Regions from separate parts of the Pseudoxanthomonas sp. USHLN014 genome, predicted to be linked through region 2. Evidence: predicted binding sites of a transcription regulator. Region 2 holds the regulator's gene; the other holds the start of a gene.

Region 1 (9,975 bases), on a different contig from region 2:
AGATGCGCTTGTCGGCCAGGTTGTTCACGCCCAGGCCGAGGCTGACATCGCGCGTGATCCGGTAACGCAGGCTGGTGCTCCACAGCTGGTAGGCGCCGAGCGTGTCGCACACCGGCAGCCCGGCCGCGCCGCAGATCGCCTCGCTGTTACGGTCCAGCCGCGCCTGCTCCTGCTTGCCGTAGAAGGTGGCCATGAGCGCCAAGGACAGGCGCTGGGTCACGCGCCAGTCCAGGGTCGAGTTGAGCGTGTACTTGGGGATCACCGACAGCGGCTGACCGGTGGCCTCGTTCTTGTTGTCGATCATCCAGGTCAGGTTGGTATCCCAGCTCAGCGTATCGCCGCGATCGCCGAGCAGCGGCAGCTTCAGATTGCCCTCCACGCCCTGCACCAGCGCCTTGGAGGCATTAACCCACTGATAGACGAAGGCCCGGCCCGGCGTCTGGTAGTAGTCGCTGTAGCCGGCCACGATCTTGTTGTCGTAGTCGTTATGGAAGTAGGTCAGCGAGGCGTGGTAGCCGGTGTCGGGCAGCCACTCGATGCCGATCTCCTTGTTGATGCTGGTCTCCGGATCCAGGTCCGCGCTGCCCTGGATGTAGCAGCCGCCGGTGCCGACGCCGACGTAGTAGCTCGGGCAGCCGTTGCCGCGCGTGTAGTAGAGGTAATTCGGGTTGGCCTGGTACAGGTTGGGCGCCTTGAACGCGCGCGCCACGCCGCCCTTGATCAGCCAGTCCGGCGCCAGCCTGTACTGCACGTTGAGGCTGGGGCTGAGTTCGTTGCCGAACGCGCTGTGGTGATCGAAACGCAGGCCAGGCGTCAGGGTCAGCCGCTCGGTGGCGTAGAGGTTGTCCTCGACGAACACCGCACTGACCTGCTCGTCGGTCTTGCCGTTGCGGCCGCTCGGATCGATGCCGACCACACCGGGGGCCGCCTGCGAGACCGAGTACGGATCGTCCAGCCGGCTCTTGCGGTACTCGAATCCCACCGTCCAGATGTTGTCCACGCCGCCGAGCAGGGTCGGCACGTTGATCTCGCCGTCGGCAGCGACGTCGCGCAGGGTCGAACGGGTCCACACCGGCGTGGTCGACAGCGAACCCTCCGGTCCGCCGGCCAGGCCTTCGGCGATGCGGTCGTTGTCGGTCTGCGCATAGGACACCGTCAGGCGCGAGGTGCCGAAGTCCCACTTGCCGCGATGGGTCAGCGCCGCATCGCGGCGGGTCATCACATTGGTCTCGTCGCCGACCTTGCTGACCACGGTGGCGTTGGAGTTGTTGAGATATTCGCCGGCGAAGATGTTGCCCTGGCGGCTGTAGCCGGACTCCACCTCGACCACCTGCGCGTCGCTGGCGTCCCAGCGCAGCAGGCCGTTGATGTCCTTGTTGCGCACGCCCTCGCGGCCGGCGGCGGCGACGCCGCTGCGGGAATGCGCGCTGTTGATGTCCGGCGCATCGGCATCGGTCTTGTTGAGGTTGCCGTACAGGCGAAAGGACAGATCGCGCGCCAGCGGTCCGCTCAGGGTGAACCCGGCGCGCTGGCTGCCGCCCTCGTCGCTGTGCTCCGGCACCAGGCCGTACAGCGTCATGCTGCCGGACAGGTCGCCGGTGGGACGCTTGGTGATGATGTTGACCACGCCACCAGCCGCGCCGGAGCCGTAGCGCGCCGCGGCCGGGCCGCGCAGCACTTCGATGCGCTCGACCGCCTCGGCCGGCACCCAGTTGGTATCGCCGCGGCTGTTGCGTTCGCCGGCCACGCCCATCCGCACCGAATCGCGCGCGCTCACGCGGCGGCCGTCGATCAGGATCAGCGTGTTCTCCGGCCCCATGCCGCGCAGGTCGATCTGGCGGTTGTTGCCGTAGGCGCCCGAGGCGCTGTTGCCGGTCAGGTTGACGCCCGGCATGGTCCGCAGCAGGTCGGACAGGTCGTTGGCCGGCGGCCGGCGCTCGATGTCCTCGCGCGTGATGATCGAGGTGCCCAGCGCCTGCTTGGCGATCTGCTCGGCGGTGACGTGCAGCGTGTCTAGGGTGGTGTCGGCGTCCTGGTCGGTCTCGGCCTGCTGCGCATGGGCAGGCAGGGAACTGGCCAGCGCGGCCAGCAGGGCCAGGCGCAGGGGACGTGTAACAGGCGCACGGAGCGTGCGACGCGCAGCAGGAGTCATCTCGAACAGCCTCGGTCAGGGGGTGATGCCCTGGCGACGGCTGGGGCGAATCTGGCAAAGCCGCACACCACCGATCACGCCCGCGAGGCGGGCATGTGTAGGACGAGGACGGACTTCGCGTGTCGCCGCGCGCGGCGGCGACCGGATGCGCGGCAGCTTAGCAAATGAGAATGAATCTTGAAATCGCGATTACACGATTGTCAGGGCTGACTGCAGTGCCCTTGCCTGGGCGCCGCCCGCAGACACAACAAGAGAGTCCTTCGGCTTGTCGCGCAGCCTATGCACTTACTCCGCCGACCAGCCTCGACCCGTCCGATTTCAGTTTGCACGGTCGTTCGAGAACCCCTCCCTTGCGCACAGCGCAGGGGAGCTCTAAATCGCGGCTAGCGCTTGAGAGGGAGGGCTTAAGGCTTTACCGGTCAAGCCGCCGAAGCAAGAGCAACAGCACCCCTCCCCGGCCCTCCCCTTCGCCTGCGGCGAAAGGGAGGGGGCAGAGCGTTTGCGCAACGCCTTTGAATCGAAGCCCGATGACTCAACGCGCGAGGCGGCGGGCCGGCGGGCGGTGGCCGCGACGAGCGAGGCAGGAAGCCGAGCGCCCGAATCAGGGCAGGATGCCCTGATTGAGGGAAAAGCGGACGCCGCCCGCCGGACCGCTGCCCACCCGAAGTCAGAACCTTCAATCACCGAGCGAGTCCGATTCGGCGAAGCACCACAAAAAAGCCCCGCCAGGAGCGGGGCTCTTCGATCATCGAGGCGACGGCCTCGATCAGGCGGTAAACAGCGCCTTCATCTTCTTCAGCGCGTTGGCCTCGATCTGGCGGATGCGCTCGGCCGAGACGCCGTACTCGTCGGCCAGCTCCTGCAGCGTCACCTTGGCATCGGCGTCCAGCCAGCGGCGGGCGATGATGTCGCGCGAGCGCTGGTCGAGATTGGCCATGCCTTCGCGCAGCAGCTCGAGCTGGTTGTCCTCGCTGTCGGCGCGCTCGTAGGCCTGCGAGGGATCTTCCTCGTTGGCCATCAGATAGGCGGCCGGCGACGGCGGGGCGTGGTCGTCGTCCTCGTCGGACGGGGCATCGAAGCCGATGTCACGACCGGACAGCCGCGACTCCATCTCCACCACTTCGCGCTCGGAGACGTTGAGGTCCTTGGCCACGGCGCTGACTTCGGCCGCGTTCATCCAGCCCAGGCGGGTCTTGGACTTGCGCAGGTTGAAGAACAGCTTGCGCTGCGCCTTGGTCGTGGCGACCTTGACGATGCGCCAGTTCTTGAGGATGAACTCGTGCATCTCGGCACGGATCCAGTGCACCGCGAAGGACACCAGGCGCACGCCCATGTCCGGGTCGAAGCGCTTGACGGCCTTCATCAGGCCGATGTTGCCTTCCTGGATCAGGTCGCCCAGCGGCAGGCCGTAGCCGCTGTAGCCGCGGGCGACGTGCACGACGAAGCGCAGGTGCGAATGCACCAGCTCGCGCGCGGCGTCGAGGTCGTCCTCGTCGCGGAAACGGTGGGCCAGCGCCTGCTCCTCGTCGACCGTGAGCACCGGAATCTGGTGCACGGCGCCGATGTAGGCGTCCAGCGAGCCAAGCGGGCTGGGAATCGGGAGGTTGTTGGCCACCAGGGCGGTGGCAGCGGAGGTCTGGGTCATGGCAGCGATTTTAGCAATGTGGGGGTTGGACTGCTAAGGCGCGGGATGGTTCCCTTCGTTCTACCAAGGGAACAATCATCGCGACATCTGTTACATTGCATTCATTTTTGGAAATCCGTTCACATCTGCTGCCAGGTCCTTGGCAATCAGCCACTTAGCGCATCCAACAGCATTCGCGACGCTGCCAGAGCATGACATGCGGTCCGTCAGCGCGCCGTTCAAGAGGCCGGAAGGTCGCTTCGCCTCATGCCAACGTCGCAGGCGGGACGCGCGAGGCTGGAAACGGCTTCAGAAGTCGAACAGGTCGGAGAGAAAACCCTCCTTCTTGCGCTTGCGACCATAGCCGTCGTGGCCTGTGTCGCGGTGGCGGCGATCGTGGTCATGCCGCGGGTAGGCACGCGCTCCGTAGGCGGCGGCCGGCGGCGGAGGCGGCGCGGCGACCTGGCGCGCGGGCGGCTCCGGGCTGGCCCGGTCGATCAGCTTGTCCAGCTCGCCCCGGTCCAGCCAGATCCCGCGGCATTGCGGGCAGTAGTCGATCTCGATGCCCTGACGTTCGGACATCATCAGCGCGGTGGTCTTGCAGACGGGGCAGTCCATGGTGGGCATCGGCTAGGGAGAGTGACCTGGAGCCTGTGCGGGCCGGATTGAAGCCGTGCTGAAACCGGCCACGGCCTGTCCGCATGGTCACCGCCGCGAGAGCGCGCGGTCGGTTTGGCCTCGGCGGGCACCGCGGTTGCGCGCGCGGCGCGGTGCAGACATGCATCGCCTGACGCGCTCGTTATCATGCGCGCCCCCTTCCTGCAGTGCCGTCCAGGCAATCGGAGCGCATATGAGCAAGCAACCCATTGGCGTGGTCGGCATGGCGGTCATGGGCCGCAACCTGGCGTTGAACATCGCCAGCCGCGGGCACAAGGTCTCGATCTTCAACCGCAGCCGCGAGAAGACCGACGAGGTGATGGCCGAACATCCGGATGCCGGCCTGGTGCCGAGCTATACGCTGGCCGAGTTCGTCGAATCGCTGGAAACCCCGCGCCGCATCCTGCTGATGGTCAAGGCCGGCGCCGGCACCGATGCGGTCATCGCCGAACTCAAGCCGCTGCTGGCCAAGGGCGACGTGCTGATCGACGGCGGCAACACCTTCTTCCAGGACACGCGCCGGCGCAACGATGAGCTGGCCCAGGCCGGTCTGCATTTCATCGGCACCGGCGTGTCCGGCGGCGAGGAAGGTGCGCTCAAGGGGCCCTCGATCATGCCCGGCGGTCCGAAGGACGCCTACGACCTGGTTGCCCCGATCCTCAACGAGATCGCCGCCAAGGCCGAGGACGGCACGCCGTGCGTGGCCTACATCGGCCCGGACGGCGCTGGCCATTACATCAAGATGGTCCACAACGGCATCGAGTACGGCGACATGCAGCTGATCGCCGAGAGCTATGCCGTGCTCAAGCACGTGCTCGGCCTGTCCAACGCCGAGCTGGCCGACACCTACGCGCAGTGGAACCAGGGCGAGCTGGACAGCTACCTGATCGAGATCACCGCCACGATCCTGCGCAAGCGCGACGATCGCGGCGAGGGCGATCTGGTCGACAAGGTGCTCGACCGCGCCGCGCAGAAGGGCACGGGCAAGTGGACCAGCCAGAGCGCGCTGGACCTGGGCACGCCGCTGCCGCTGATCACCGAGTCGGTGTTCGCCCGCGTGCTGTCGGCGCTGAAGGACGAGCGCGTGGCAGCCGCCAGGATCCTGGCCGGGCCGGATGCGCCCGCGTTCGACGGCGATCGCGCGGCCTTCGTCGAGGCGGTGCGCAAGGCGCTGTACCTGAGCAAGATCGTGTCCTATGCGCAGGGCTTCGCGCAGATGCGCGCGGCCTCGGACGAATACGGCTGGGACCTGCAATACGGCCAGATCGCCAGCATCTTCCGCGCCGGCTGCATCATCCGCGCGCGCTTCCTGCAGAAGATCACCGACGCCTACGCGGCCGACGCCAGGCTGGCCAACCTGCTGCTGGCGCCGTATTTCCAGAAGATCGCCGCCGACTACCAGGGCGCGCTGCGCGAGGTGGTGGCCACGGCGGTCAAGGCCGGCATCCCGGTGCCGTGCTTCGCCTCGGCCATCGCCTATTACGACGGCTACCGCAGCGCGCGCCTGCCGGCCAACCTGATCCAGGCCCAGCGCGACTTCTTCGGCGCGCACACCTTCGAGCGCGTCGATGCGCCGGGCAGCTTCCACGCCAGCTGGGGCGCGTGATCGGCGCGCCAGTGCGGCGGGTCGGCGAATATGTGATGCAGTTCAATAAATCGCGGACTGCCTGCCGGAGGTAGGCCTTCGCCTTGCGACTTTCGCCGCGTTTCGCGCGGCGCGCGTTTGCCGGACCATGACGCCCGTCGCGTTGCCTGCTCCGGTCCCATGCCCCTGTCCCGTCTGCTGCCTCCCGCCTTCCGCCTGCTGCTCGCACGTCATCGCCAGGCGCGCATGCTGCTCCTGCTGCTCATCGGCCTGCCGCTGGCGCAGGCCTTCGCCGCCGCGCCGGCCACGCTGAAGGTGATGAGCTTCAACGTGCGCACGCCGGCGGACACCAACGAGAACCGCTGGGAGAACCGCCGCGACCTGCTCGCGCGCGTGGTCACCGAGCAGGCGCCGGACGTGATGGGCACCCAGGAGCTGGTCACGCGCCAGGCCGACGATCTGGCCGCGCGCCTGCCGCAGTACGCCTGGTTCGGCCAGGGCCGGCGCGGCGGCGACGAGGACGAGCACATGGGCGTGTTCTATCGCAAGGACGCGCTCAAGGTGCTGGATTCGGGCAACTTCTGGCTGTCCGACACGCCGGAGGTGCCGGGCAGCATCAGCTGGGGCCATCCGCTGCCGCGCATGGTGACCTGGGCGCGCTTCGAGCGGATCGCCGATGGGCGCACCTTCGTGCTCTACAACACCCACTTCCCCTACCGCGACCAGGACGAGGCCGCGCGGGTGAAGTGCGCGCAGCTGATCGCGCAGCGGCTCAAGGCGCTGCCGGCCGACGAGCCGATCGTGCTGACCGGCGACTTCAACACCACGCCGGACTCCGCGCCGCACGCCACCCTGACCACGCTGCTGCATGACAGCTGGGAAACGGCGCCCTCGCACAGCGGGCCGGACCGCACGTTCCACGACTTCACCGGCACGCCGGACAAGCGCATCGACTGGATCCTCTACCGCGGCCTGCAGCCGCTGACGGTGGCCACGCTGACCGACCACGACGGTGCGCGCTATCCGTCCGATCACTTCCCGGTGGTGGCGACCTTCGCCTTCCCGGCGCGGGCCGCCGCCAAGCCCTGAGCGAAGCCCGGCCGGCCTGACCGGGCCGGCGCGCACACGGATCGCACGCCGGACTGCAGATCGGCTGGCGCCAGCCGATACCATGGTCGTCCGCCGCGTGGCGGCGCTTATTGCCAAGCCCATGACCTCCGACCTGGCGTCGCGTCTTTCCCGGCTGCTGTGCCTGGTCCTGCTGTTGGTCCTCGGGCTGGCCGCCTGCGCGCCGGCGTCGCAGCCGCGGGCCTTCGTGGTGTCCGGCCAGCCGGCGCTGGCCGAGGAACACATCGATCCCTGCCGCCACCAGCACCGCCCCGGCCATGTGCGCATTCCGCTGGCGCCGCCCGTCGGCGGTTGGCCGGGCACGCCGCAGGCGGCGCTGGCGATGAACATCTACCAGGGGCAGGTGGAGATCCGCCACGGCACGCGCGAGCGCTGCGGCACGCCGCTGGACGCGCGCACGCTGGACTCGCGCTTCCGCACCGGCATGGGCACGGTGCTGGTGCCGCCGCGCGGCAACCTGCAGCCGATCGAGGTCGAGTTCGACCAGGCGGCGCTGCCGCTGTGGCGGCCGATCGTGATGCTGGGCGAACCGGCCGTGGTGCAGCGCCAGGACACGCTGCGCTTCTCGATGCGGGTGGCCTGCCTGGCGGTGGTGCTGTCGCTGGTGCTGTCCTGCCTGCTCACCTTCATCGCCACGCGCGAGCGCGCTTTCTTGTCCGCGGCGATCGGCGCGGTGACCTTTGCGTTGTGGATCGCCCTGCTGTCCGGGCTGTGGACCTATCCGCGGCCCTGGTTGCCGCTGGACGAGGCGTTGGCGCTGCGGCTGATCGCCGCCCTGCCGACGGCGATGATCGGCCTGACCCTGCGCATGCTGCGCGATCCGGGCAAGGCCTCGTCGCGCGTGTATCGGCTCGCCGGCGTGGTCTCGGTGGCGTTCCTGCTGCTGTCGGCGGTGGTGCTGGTGCTGCCCGAGGCGGCCCTGCGGACCATCTGGCTGCTCGATGGCGTCGGCTTCGTGGCGCTGTGCGTGCTGCTGGCCGCACGCGCGGTGCTGGCGCTGGTCCGCCGGCAGCCCGGCGGGATGATCACGCTGGCATGCCTGGCGCCACTGCTGCTCGCCACGGGGCTGGAGCTGTTCGCGCCTACCCTTCTGGCGTTGTGGGAAGTGGAGACGCTGATGGTGACCGGCGTCTGGCTCGGCCTGACCGCCAGCATGGCCTTGACCCTGCGCCTGGGCAGCCTGCGTCAGCAGCGCGATCAGATGCGCCTGCTGGCGCAGACCGACGCGCTGACCGGGCTGCCCAACCGCCGGGCGGCGCTGGAACGGCTGGCCCAGGCGCGCGCCGGCGCCCAGCAGGAGGGCCGACTGTTGACGGTCTGCTTCCTGGACATCGACCACTTCAAGGACATCAACGACCGCTACGGCCATGACGTGGGCGACCGCGTGCTGGAGCGCGTGGCGGCGACCCTGCGCGCGGTGTTCCGTGGCCAGGACTATGTCGCGCGGATGGGCGGCGAGGAGTTCCTGGTCATGCTGCCCGACGCCGAGCCGGCGCATGCCCTGCGGCGCATCGACGCGCTGCGCGAACCGCTCGATGCGATCGCCCGGGATCTGGGACTGCCCGAGCTGCGCGTCACGCTCAGCACCGGCATCACCGGGCTGCTGCCGCAGGACCGCGACACGCGCGGCCTGCTGCAGCGCGCCGACGCGGCCATGTATGCCGCCAAGCGCGCCGGGCGCGATCGGGCGACGCTGGCAGAGGTCGGCTAGGCGCCGCCAACTGCGCCGCCACGGCGGCGTGAATCGCTTGACCTGACAGGCAGTCGCGCGGAGGCGGTCGCGGGTTGCCGTGAGGCTCGGGTGCTCGTCAGAGCCTCGCCCGTCGGCCGGATGGCGACCGCTGGCGGCGGTGCCGAAGGGGCAGATCGAGGGTGGCGAAGCGAGCGACGCAAAAAACGGCGGGTGGGACGCGATTCAGCACCTCTGTCGCGAACGTCGGCCAACGTCGCATGATGGTGTCGCGTCGGAGTGAAGTCTGGATGACGGTTCGGGCTCCGGCGGGGTTCGTGAGAATGCCTGAACAGGCTGGTCGGCCGCGGTCTGTACCGTGGTCGCCAGCGCTCAACACAAGGAGAGTGCAATGGCTTTTTTCCATCTCTATGGACGCAATACCGAACGGCTGTACTTCGTCACCTCGGGCGACGACACCATCTGCGTGACGGCCGATGGCACGGCGTCGCTGTGCCACGACGCCGACCTGCTGACCATGCGCTGCGCGCCGGTGTCGCATCTGGAAGACAACCCGGTCGCGCTGGCCGCGTGCCGCGCCGCGGTCGCCTACGCCAAGGCCAACGGGCTGGAGATCGACGCCTCCGACGCGTTCTACGAATGAGCGCGACGCGGTGGGTGCTGTCCTGGCCGTCAGCGGCGTGACGGGCCCGCCGCGGTGGCAGTGCTAAAACCTTGGGTCGACTTCAACCGCAGCCGGAGCGCTCCCATGGAAACGCAGGAACTCTTCCGCGGCCGCCTGATCGACCACCTGCATCTGGTCGTGCGCGACCTGCATGCCAGCCAGGACTTCTACAGCGCCGTGCTCGGCGCGCTGGGCATCCCCATCGGCGGCACCGGGCCGGGCTTCTTCTGGGCGGACGAGCTGTTCGTCTCCAGCGCCGACAGCCCAGCGGCCACCGGCGAACTCACCGGACGCCATCATCTGGCCTTCCAGGCGCGCGATGCGGCCATGGTCGATGCCTTCCACAAGGTCGCCCTGGCCCACGGCGGCCGCGACCACGGCGCGCCCGGGCTGCGGCCTTATCACCCGGGGTATTACGCGGCCTTCGTCCTCGACCCCGATGGCAACAACATCGAGGCGGTCTTCCACGGCCCGG
Region 2 (9,975 bases):
AGGCGCTGAGCCAGGTCGCCTACGTCAAGGGCGCCTGGTTCCTGCAGTTCCTGGAGCAGCGCTTCGGGCGGGCGGTGTTCGACCCGTTCCTGCGCGGCTGGTTCAACGACCACGCCTTCCAGAGCGCGACCACCGACCAGTTCGTCGCCTACATGAAGCAGCACCTGTTGCCGAAGAATCCCAATGCGGTCGCCCAGGCGGAGCTGGATGCTTGGCTCGACCAGCCGGGCATTCCCGCCTTCGCCACGCGCGCGCAGTCGCGCGGGTTCGCGCTGGTGGACACCGCGCGCATCGCCTGGCTGGGCAGCGGCACGCTGCCCAACAAGCAGGTCACCGAGGACTGGGTGACCCAGCAGTGGGTGCACTTCATCGAAGGCCTGGGCCAGACCCTGCCGGTGGACAAGCTCAAGCAGCTCGATGCGGCCTACCACTTCACCGGCACGCCGAACGGCGAGATCGCCATGCGCTGGTATCCGCTGGCCATCCGCAGCGGCGATCGCGACGTGTGGCCGGCGGCGGGCGAGTTCATCGGCCGCGTCGGCCGGCGCAAGCTGATCATGCCGATCTACGCCGAACTGGTGAAAACGCCCGAGGGGCTGCAGTTCGCCCGCGAGGTGTTCGCCAAGGCCAAGCCGGGCTATCACCCGATCACCACCGGCTCGGTGGAGGCGATGCTGGACAAGGCGGGTCAGGCGGCGGCGCCGGCTGCCTCTGCGCCTGTCTCGACGCCGGCTCCGGAGGCCGAACCGGCGGCTTCGACGCCGGCCGCGAGCACGCCTGCCGCGACCAAGCCGCCGGCACAGTAAGCGGCGTTCGGGTTGACCTCGGCCCGCGCTAGCCGCGGGCGCGGCGGCCTTCCAGCCATCCTTCAGACGACGCGCTCCGCCCCCTCCCTTTGGCCGAAGGCCAAGGGGAGCTCGAAGTCGCGGCTAGTGACGGAGGGGGAGGGGGGCTTTTCGCGGCTAAGTCAAAAGCAAAAGCACCCCCTCCCAGCCTCCCCCTTCGCTGCGCGAAAGGGGAGGGGCGGTGCCTGCGTCTTCTCACACAGCGGAGCGCGCCTGCTCCCTTCCTTTGGTCGTAGGCCGAGGGGAGCTTGAAGTCGCGGCTAGCGACTGAGGGGAGGGGCTTTCAGGCTTGAGCGAGGGCCTGGTCGGCGTCGGCCAGGGCACGCCAGCGCGGCAGTTCGTGCAGCTTGCGCACGCGGCGCAGGTAGTCGGTGTCGACTTCGCTGCCGTCGATCAGTGCCGCCGCCACGTGCACGGCGCCGGCGACCCAGAACAGCGTGCCGGCGCGCGCCGGCTGCTGGTGCCAGGCGACCGCTTCGATCATCGGCGCGGGCAGGCCCCACAGGCCGAGCAGATAGGCGCCGGCGACGCTGTGCGGCAGCAGGGTCGGGCCGTCCGGCTCGTGCAGTTCCAGCGGCGGCAGCAGCCGGCCGACCTGGGACAGGAGGCCGGCGGTGGCGGCCACGCCGGTGCCGGCCTCGGGCAGCAGCTGGTCGGCCAGGCGCGAGATGCGCAGCGCGCGCTCGCGCACCTCGTCCACGCCGGGGCCGGAGGAGAACACCTCGCTGGCCAGCACCAGCCGGCGCAGCGCGTCCTGGCCCAGGCGCACCACCGCCATGCGCAGGTCGCTGATCTCGCGCCCGCCGGAGTAGTAGGCCGAGTTGCTCAGGCGCAGCACGCGCGCGGCCAGCGCCGGGTCCTGCGTGACCACGTCCACCAGATCGGCGGCCTGGGTGCTGTCGTTGCGCAGCAGGCGGCTCAGGGTGAGGTACTGCTTGGGCGCGGCCGGCAGCGGGCCGGCTTGCTCGATGGCCTGCTTGAGCCGCGCATCGTCCAGCAGCGAGCGCAGTTCGACGATGTCGTCGATGGCATCGATCAGGGCGACCGGATCGAACGGCTCGGGCAGCACGCGGTGGGCCACGTCCAGCGCCTGCATCATCTCCTCGCCCTGCGGATCGGGCACCAGCACCACGCGCGCGGCCAGCGGGAAGCGCTCGCGCAGCTCGTGCATCATCAGGTTGCAGCGGTTCCAGCCGGTGCCGGAGAAGCACACCAGCGCGTCGGGCGCCAGGGCGTCCAGATGCGGGGTGGGACCATCGCCCAGCTGCAGCCAGCTCACCCCCCAGTCGCGGCCACGCGCGGCCAGGTGGATCTGGAGTTGCGCTGCCTGTTCGCTGGTTTCACCAGCCACGACGATGTGCACGGAGCCCTCAGGAGGTGTTGCGATGCGATGCCCGCATGATAGCAACGCTATTTATCGCAATCGCGGCGTTGGCGTGCCTTTGGTCGGGGACGCCGGCCGGTTCGCTCAGCCTGCCCCGCCCAGCGGGAAGGTCGCGCGCACGCAGGTGCCCTCATCGTCCGAGCTCTCGTGCAGCTGGCCTGCGTGCTGCCCCGCGCGGGCGTGCATGCCGCGCCGGCCGAAGCCCGCCGGGCTGCCCACGTCGTAGCCGGCGCCGTCGTCGCGCACGGTCAGCTGCAGCGTGCTGGCGCGGACCAGCAGGCTGACCTGGATCTGGGTGGCGCGGGCGTGGCGCAGGGCATTGGTCAATGCCTCCTGGGCGATGCGGTACACGGCCAGCTCCAGTGCGTCGGGCAGGCGCGGCAGCTCGGCCGGGGCCTGCAGGGTGCAGCGCACCGCGCCCGAGGCGTCGTGGCGCTGGCACATCGCCTCCAGCGCGGCGACCAGGCCGGCCTGCTGCAGCAGCGGCGGCTGCAGGGCGTGGGTCATGCCGCGCACGGCCTGCAGGGCCTGGGCCGAGAGCGCGTCGAGATCGCAGGCCAGATCCTGCTGCTGCGGCACGGTCAGGGTGGCGGAGAGTTCGGCCAGGCTCAGGCGCAGGGAAGTGAGCAGCTGGCCGAGCTCGTCGTGCAGTTCGCGGGCGATGCGCGCGCGCTCGGCGTCCTGGGCGGCGATCAGGGCGTCGCGGAAGGCGGGGTCGTGGGCCGCGTCATGGGCAGGGTCGGGCATGGGCGCCAGCCTAAAGCGTGCGACGGGCTTCGACGTGAGGATGGGTCGGCAGGGAGCGCCTCGAATCGAGCCGCGCGGTACAGCCGCACGCTGGCGCGTCGCGCGCTTGATCTCGAAGTGGATCAGCCGCGCCGGCGTCGGAGCCCGCGCGGCTGCAGCTCATTATCGATCGTGCGGGAGGGCGCGGCTGCGCTGGTAGCGGTCCAGCCAGACGTCGAAGTCCACCCGCGGCAGCGCCGGCGAGTACAGATAGCCCTGCACCTCGTTGCAGCCCAGCGCGCGCAGGAAGTCGGCCTGGGTGTCGGTCTCCACGCCTTCGGCGGTGACCTGCAGGTCGAAGTTGCGCGCGATCAGCAGGATCGAGCGCACGATCGCCGCATCGCCGCGGTCCTGCATCACATCGCGCACGAAGCCGCGATCGATCTTGACCCGGTCCACGGCCAGGTGATGCAGCGTGGACAGCGAGGCATAGCCGGTGCCGAAGTCGTCGTAGGCCACGCGCAGCCCGCGCCGGCGCAGCTGCTGCAGCGTGGAGGCGGCATTGCCGTCTTCCCGCAGCGCGATGATCTCGGTCAGTTCCAGCTCCAGCCGCGCCGGCGCCAGGCCGCTGCTGGCCAGGGCGTTGTCGACTTCCTTGAGCAGATCCTCGTGGGCGAACTGCACCGGGAACAGGTTCACGCTCACCGCCAGCGGGCGGCCGTCCATCAGCGGCCAGCTCACCGCGTCCTTGCAGGCCTGTTCCAGCACCCACCAGCCCACCGTGGTGGCGATGCCGCTGACCGCCAGGGCCTCGATGAACTCCGCCGGCAGCAGCACCCCGCGCTCGGGGTGGCGCCAGCGCAGCAAGGCCTCGGCGCCGGACACGCGGCCGGACTTGAGCTCGATCTGCGGCTGGTAGTGGAGCTCGAACTCGCCGTCGCGGTGGGCGCGGCGCAGCTCAAGGTCCAGCCGTCGCCGGTCGATGGCCTCGGTGCGCATGCTCGGTTCGAAGCGCCGCAGCGAGCGGCCGCGGCTGCGCTTGGCGTGGTGCATGGCCAGCTGCGCGCGGGTGACTAGTTCCAGCGCATCGGGCAGCTCGGGCGAATCGTCGACCGCGGCGACCTCGTCGGCCGGCACGGACGGCAGCGCCGGCTCGGCCTCGCCATCCATCGCCACGCCGATGCAGGCATCCAGGTGCACGCGATGCAGATCGACCTCGCACGGCTGGGCCAGGTCCAGCAGCAGCGCGTTGAGCATGGCCTCCATCGGCTTCTGCCGCGCGCTGGGGAAGCACAGCGCGAACTCATCGCCCTCCAGCCGCGCCAGGAAGACATCGTCGGGCAGCCGCGCGAACAGGCGCGCGGCCACCACCTGCAGCACCGTATCGGCGGTGGCGTGGCCCAGGGTCACGATGATCGAGCGGAAGTTGTCCAGGCCCAGCACCGCGACCGCCGTGGGAATGCCTTGGTTGCGGCGTTCGTCCAGCGCGACCAGCAGGCCGTTGCGCGTGGGCAGGCCGGTGACCGGATCCTCTTCGGTGCGCGCGCGCTCGCGCGCGGGATCGTCGAGCAGGGCATCGACGTAGCCGGCGATCGGATCGTCGGAGGGCGAGCGGTTCACGCGGCCTGGCTCCGTGTGGCGGACAGCGGCGGCTGGGCCTGCAGCCAGGCCAGCGCCTGGCGGTAGGCATTGGCGCCCGGGCCGGTCATGGGCGCGGCCGAGGCCAGCGCGCGCGCATCGCGCAGGCGCGCATCCATCGGGATGGCCTGCGGCCACACGCGGCCGGTGTGCAGGTCGTGCAGCAGCTCCAGGCTCTGCGTGCCCAGGGTGGTGCGGCTGTCGTACAGCGTGGGCAGCACGAAGCGCGGCAGCGGCCGGCGACGCGAGGTCTCGACCATCTCGGCGGTATGCAGCATGTCGGTCAGGCCGTGCAAGGCCAACGGATCGGTCTGGGTGGGCACGATCAGCGCGTCGGCGGCGGCCAGGGCGTTGACCATCAGCAGGCCCAGCGTGGGGGGGCAGTCCAGCAGGACCTCATCGTAGAGGTCGGCCACGCCGGACAGGGCGCGCTGCAGCGCCATGCCCAGGCCCGGCTGGCTGGCGCTGCGGCGCTCCAGCGTGGCCAGCGCCGGCTGCGCGGCGAGCAGGCGCAGGCCCTCGATGGGCGTGGTGCGCGCCAGCGTATCCGCGCCGGGGGCGCCGTGGGCGAACAGCTCGTGCGTGCCGCTGGGCACCGGATGGCGCGGCACGTTGAACGCCCGCGTCATCGAGGCATGCGGGTCCATGTCCACGATCAGCACCTGGCGGCCGGCCTGCGCCAGGCAGCGCGCCAGGCACAGCGTGGTCGTGGTCTTGCCCACGCCGCCTTTCTGGTTGGCGATCGCCCAGGTCTTCATCAACCGGCGGCCTCCACGTTGGCGGGCAGCGGGGTGACGGCCACCGGCGTGGACGGCTGCGGCTGGAGCGTGTCGGGGCTGACCGAGTCCGGGCCGCGCGGGCGGCCGCCGTTGGGCGTGGCCAGGATCACCAGCACCACGCGGCGGTTGGCGTTGCGGCCCTGCGCGGTGGCGTTGTCGGCGACCGGCTGGAACTGCCCGTAGCCCACCACCGCCAGCCGCGCCGGCGATACGCCGGTCTGGGTCAGCACGTGGACCACGCTGGCCGCGCGCGCGGCCGACAGCTCCCAGTTGGAGGCGAACTGCGCCGTGGCGATGGGCTGATCGTCGGTATAGCCCTCCACGCGCACCGCGTTGGGCACGTCGCGCAGGACCTGCGCCACGCGCTGCACGGTCGAGGCGGCCACCGGGCTGGGCGTGGCCACGCCGCTGGGGAACAGGATGTCGCTCTGGATCTCCACTTCCAGATAGTTCTCGCCGCGGCGCACGGTGACCTGGTGCTTGGCCACCAGGTCGGAAAGCACGGCCTGGATGTTCTCGCCGACCGCGCCCAGCTGGCCGCCGCCGATGCCCGGGCCCTGGCTGGCGGTGGCGTCGAACGCGGTGGGCGTCATGCCGACGGTGGACTGGCCGTAGCGCGGCGCGTCCAGCGCCTGGCGCATCTTGGCCTGCATCAGCTGGCTGGCCGGGGCCGGGCCGATGCGCGCGGCCGAGGTCGCCAGCGAGGGACGGTCGAAGGAGGAGCCCAGCAGCTGGTGCTTGCCCAGCTGCACTGGCGAGACCGAGCGCGGCGGGCCGCCGAACTCGGCGTTGAGCGCGTCGGACACCGCGCGGAACTTGCCCTCGTTGACCGAGGAGATCGCGTACATCACCACGAAGAAGGCCAGCAGCAACGTCATGAGGTCGCCCATGGGGATCGCCCAGGCCTCATGGTTGACGTGGTCTTCGTGCTGGTGCTTGCGCGCCATGGGGGGAGGTCGTCCTTGTGTTCTAGTGCGCCACGTAGACCGACAGTCGGGATTCGATGTTGCGCGGGTTTTCGCCCTGCGCGATGGCGATCAGGCCCTCGAGGATCATCTCACGGGACTCGTTCTGTTCGGCGATCAGCGCCTTGAGCTTGGCCGCCACCGGCAGGAACATCAGGTTGGCCATGCCGATGCCGTAGATGGTGGCGGTGAACGCCGCGCCGATGCCGTGGCCCAGCTTGGACGGGTCGGCGAGGTTCTTCATCACCGCGATCAGGCCCAGCACCGCGCCGATGATGCCCAGCGTGGGCGCGTAGATGCCCATGCCCTCGAACACCTTGGCCGCGGCGGTGTCGCGGGTCTGCTGGTGGTGCATGTCGGTCTCCAGCACGTTGCGGATCGACTCGGGCTCGATGCCGTCGACCACCATCTGCAGGCCCTTCTTGATGAAGGCGTCGTCCTGCTCCTTGACCTGCGCCTCGAGGCCGAGCAGGCCCTGCTTGCGCGCGGTGTTGGACCACTCGACGATCTTGGCCAGCACGCCGGCGCGGTCCTGCGCGGGCGGCATGAACACCCATTTGACCAGCTTGAAGGCCAGCAGGAAGGTAGACATATGGGTCTGCAGCATGATCGAGGCGAAGGTGCCGATAACCACGATCACGAACGCGGCCGGCGACCACAGGCTTTCGATGCCGGCGCCCTTGAGCACGCTGCCGAGCAGCAGCGCGACCAGCGCGAGAATGGCACCAACGAGGCTGAGCTTGTCCATGATCTGTATGACGGCCGCGCGCCGGATTCCTGAAGAGAGGTTTTTCGCACGCGGCGCGACAGGCGGGATGCGGCGCGCGCGATGCGCGCGCCTCATGCACCTGGGATGCGTTGCGGCTGACCCTGTGTTGCAAGATACGCGCCAGGCTCATGGCGCGGCTCCGCGATGGATCACTGTCGCGGCGTGATGCAGTGCGCGGTTTCTCGATGTGGCTGGAATCCGTGCGGTCCCTTTGCGCAGCGAGGGGAGTTGGGAGGCGGGGATCTTCTGGCTTACCGCGAAGAGCACCCCCAGCCCCTCAGTCGCTAGCCGCGACTTCGAGCTCCCCTTGGCCTGCGGCCAATGGGATGGGGCAGACCGCGCGCGGCCTTTCAAATGGCTGAGGCTATCGCTCCCGCGAAAGGCAGGAGCCGGCTTCGGGCTTTGCTGGGAGTGCCTTGCTGTCGTGGGAGCAACTATCTCTCAAATCTAGCGGCCGCCCGTCTGTAGAGCGGAGCTCGCTCCGCTGCTGTTGGTTCGGTTCGTGGGAAAGCCCTAGCGGAGCAAGCTCCGCTCTACAAGTGGGAGCCGCCATGGCGGCTCCCACCAGGCGATCAGCCCCTCCCCTTTCGCGTAGCGAAGGGGGAGGTTGGGAGGGGGTGCTTTTTAGCTCTCTAGCTCTTCAGCTTTGAGCTTTTCAGCTTCTAGCTCTTCGACTTTCAGCACCCCGCCAAACAGCCACCCTCAGTCGATCTCCGCCGGCTCGCGCTTCCATTCGCACAGGCGGGCGCGCAGGCGGATCACGGCCTGGCCGTGGATCTGGCAGACGCGCGATTCGCTGACCGACAGCACCGCGCCGATCTCGCGCAGGTTGAGCTCTTGTTCGTAGTACAGCGAGAGCACCATCGCCTCGCGCTCGGGCAGGCCGGCGATGGCCTCGGCCAGGGCATCGCGGAAGGCGGTCTGCTCGAAGGCGCGCGCCGGGGTGGCGCTGTCGGCGCCGGCCAGGCGCGCCTCGCCGTCGTGTTCGGCGATGTGCGCGTCCAGGCTGGTGAGCTGGCCGCGGGCCGCGTCCTCGACCAGGTGGTGGTACTCGTCCAGCGGGATCTGCATGACCGCCGCCACCTGCGCGGCGGTCGCGGCGCGGCCGGTGGCCTGCTCGACCTGGCGCACGGCCGAGACCATCTCGCGGTAGTTGCGGTGCACCGAGCGCGGGGTCCAGTCGCCGCGGCGCATCTCGTCGATCATCGCCCCGCGGATGCGGATGGAGGCGTAGGTCTCGAAGGTGGCGCCCTGGTCGTTCTGGAAATTCCGGGCCGCGTCGATCAGGCCCAGCATGCCGGCCTGGATCAGGTCGTCGATCTCCACGCTGGCCGGCAGGCGCGCGGCCAGGTGGTGGGCGATGCGGCGCACCAGTTCGCCGTGCCGCTCGACGATCTCGGCGGGCGAGCCCTGCTGGTGGGCGCGGTACTGGGCGGCGGCCATGAGGTTCATGCCGGGCTCCCTTGGGCGGGCTGGCCGACCAGGCGTTCGAGGAAGAATTCGACATGGCCGCGTGGGGCGGTGGGCTGCTGCCACTGGCGCGCGCGGCGGGCCATGTCGCGGAAGGCGATGGCCGAGGGCGCTGAGGGGAAGGCGTCCACGACGGCCTCCTGGCGCTGCACCGCGCGGCGCAGCCATTCATCGCGCGGCACCGCACCGAGATAGTTCAGGGTGATGTCCAGGAAGCGGCCGACCACGCGTTCGAGCTTGGCGAACAGCGCCGGGCCCTCGGTCGCATCGCCCACCTGGTTGGCCAGCACGTGCACGCGGCGCACGCCGCGGTCGCGGCCCAGGACCTTGATCAGCGCGTAGGCATCGGTCATGGAGGCCGGTTCGTCGCAGACCACCACCACCACGTCGTGCGCGGCCTGGCAGAAGGTCAGCACGCCATCGGCGATGCCGGCGGCGTTGTCGATCACCATCACGTCCAGCGGCACGTCCAGCTCGGAGAAGGCGTGGATCAGGCCGGTGTGCTCGGCCGGCGTCAGCTGGGCCATGTGCTGCTTGCCCGAGGCGGCCGGCACCACCAGCAGGCCCCCCGGGCCTTCCAGCAGCGTGTCGGCCAGCGTGCACTTGCCGGCGAACACATCGGCCAGGGTGAAGCGCGGGGACAGGCCCAGCATCACATCGGCATTGGCCAGGCCCAGGTCGGTATCCAGCAGCAGCGTGCGCTGGCCGGCGTTGACCATGGCCGCGGCCAGGTTGATCGAGGTCGTGGTCTTGCCCACGCCGCCCTTGCCGCTGGCCACGGCGATGACGCGGGGAATGCGCGGGGCGCGGGGATCAGGCGACTGCATGGCGGGTCTCGATGCCGTGGGTGGCCACATCGCTGCTGCGGCGCGCGCTTTCCATCGCCTGAGCGATGGCCAGGGCGTCGGCGGCGTCGATGTCGCTGTCGATGCGCTGGCCGTTGGTGGTGTAGGCGATGGGCATGGCGGTGCGCGCGGCCACCGACAGGGCGCTGCCCAGGTAGCCGGTCTCGTCCAGCTTGGTCAGGATCAGGCCTTCCGGCGCGGCCGGGCGGTAGCGGCGGATGACCTCGCCCATGTCCTGGGCGTGGCCGTTGGCCGGCAGCACCAGCAGGCTGCGCACCTTGGTGGTCGCGCGCAGCCACAGGATCTGGTTGAACAGCGCGCGGTCGGTCGGCGCGTAGCCGGTGGTGTCCACCAGCACCAGCGGATAGTCGGCCAGCTGCTCCAGCGCCAGCTGCAGGCCGCCGATGCCGCGCGCCTCGCACACGGTGATGCCGAGCTTGCGGCCGTAGGCCTGCAGCTGTTCGTGGGCGCCGGGGCGCTCGCAGTCGGTGGTGATCAGGGCCACGTCGCGGGCGCGGTGGCGGGCGGCGAAGCGCGCGGCCAGCTTGGCCGCG

The links. The regulator FliA, encoded in region 2, starts transcription of late flagellar genes. The targets are predictions, from matches to a motif close to TAAAGTTTNNCNNNCNNNGGCCGATAA.
Region 1: a site for FliA is predicted at 7,162-7,188, ahead of WFQ05_RS16935 (GGDEF domain-containing protein). Genes of this name have one in related genera too.

Annotation. Positions count from the first base shown of each region.
Region 1 covers NZ_JBBCKO010000010.1:108,834-118,808, forward strand. The annotation lists gene WFQ05_RS16910 (TonB-dependent siderophore receptor) at 1-2,152, opposite strand, end outside; gene rpoH (RNA polymerase sigma factor RpoH) at 2,919-3,797, opposite strand; gene WFQ05_RS16920 (zf-TFIIB domain-containing protein) at 4,086-4,394, opposite strand; gene gndA (NADP-dependent phosphogluconate dehydrogenase) at 4,627-6,039, shown strand; gene WFQ05_RS16930 (endonuclease/exonuclease/phosphatase family protein) at 6,265-7,107, shown strand; gene WFQ05_RS16935 (GGDEF domain-containing protein) at 7,229-8,857, shown strand; gene WFQ05_RS16940 (hypothetical protein) at 9,228-9,479, shown strand; gene WFQ05_RS16945 (VOC family protein) at 9,585-9,975, shown strand, end outside.
Region 2 covers NZ_JBBCKO010000007.1:42,903-52,877, reverse strand. The annotation lists gene WFQ05_RS13545 (M1 family metallopeptidase) at 1-806, shown strand, start outside; gene WFQ05_RS13540 (HDOD domain-containing protein) at 1,129-2,208, opposite strand; gene WFQ05_RS13535 (sensor histidine kinase) at 2,314-2,976, opposite strand; gene WFQ05_RS13530 (bifunctional diguanylate cyclase/phosphodiesterase) at 3,139-4,575, opposite strand; gene WFQ05_RS13525 (ParA family protein) at 4,572-5,351, opposite strand; gene motD (flagellar motor protein MotD) at 5,351-6,319, opposite strand; gene WFQ05_RS13515 (flagellar motor protein) at 6,342-7,085, opposite strand; gene WFQ05_RS13510 (RNA polymerase sigma factor FliA) at 7,809-8,558, opposite strand; gene WFQ05_RS13505 (MinD/ParA family protein) at 8,555-9,403, opposite strand; gene flhF (flagellar biosynthesis protein FlhF) at 9,390-9,975, opposite strand, start outside.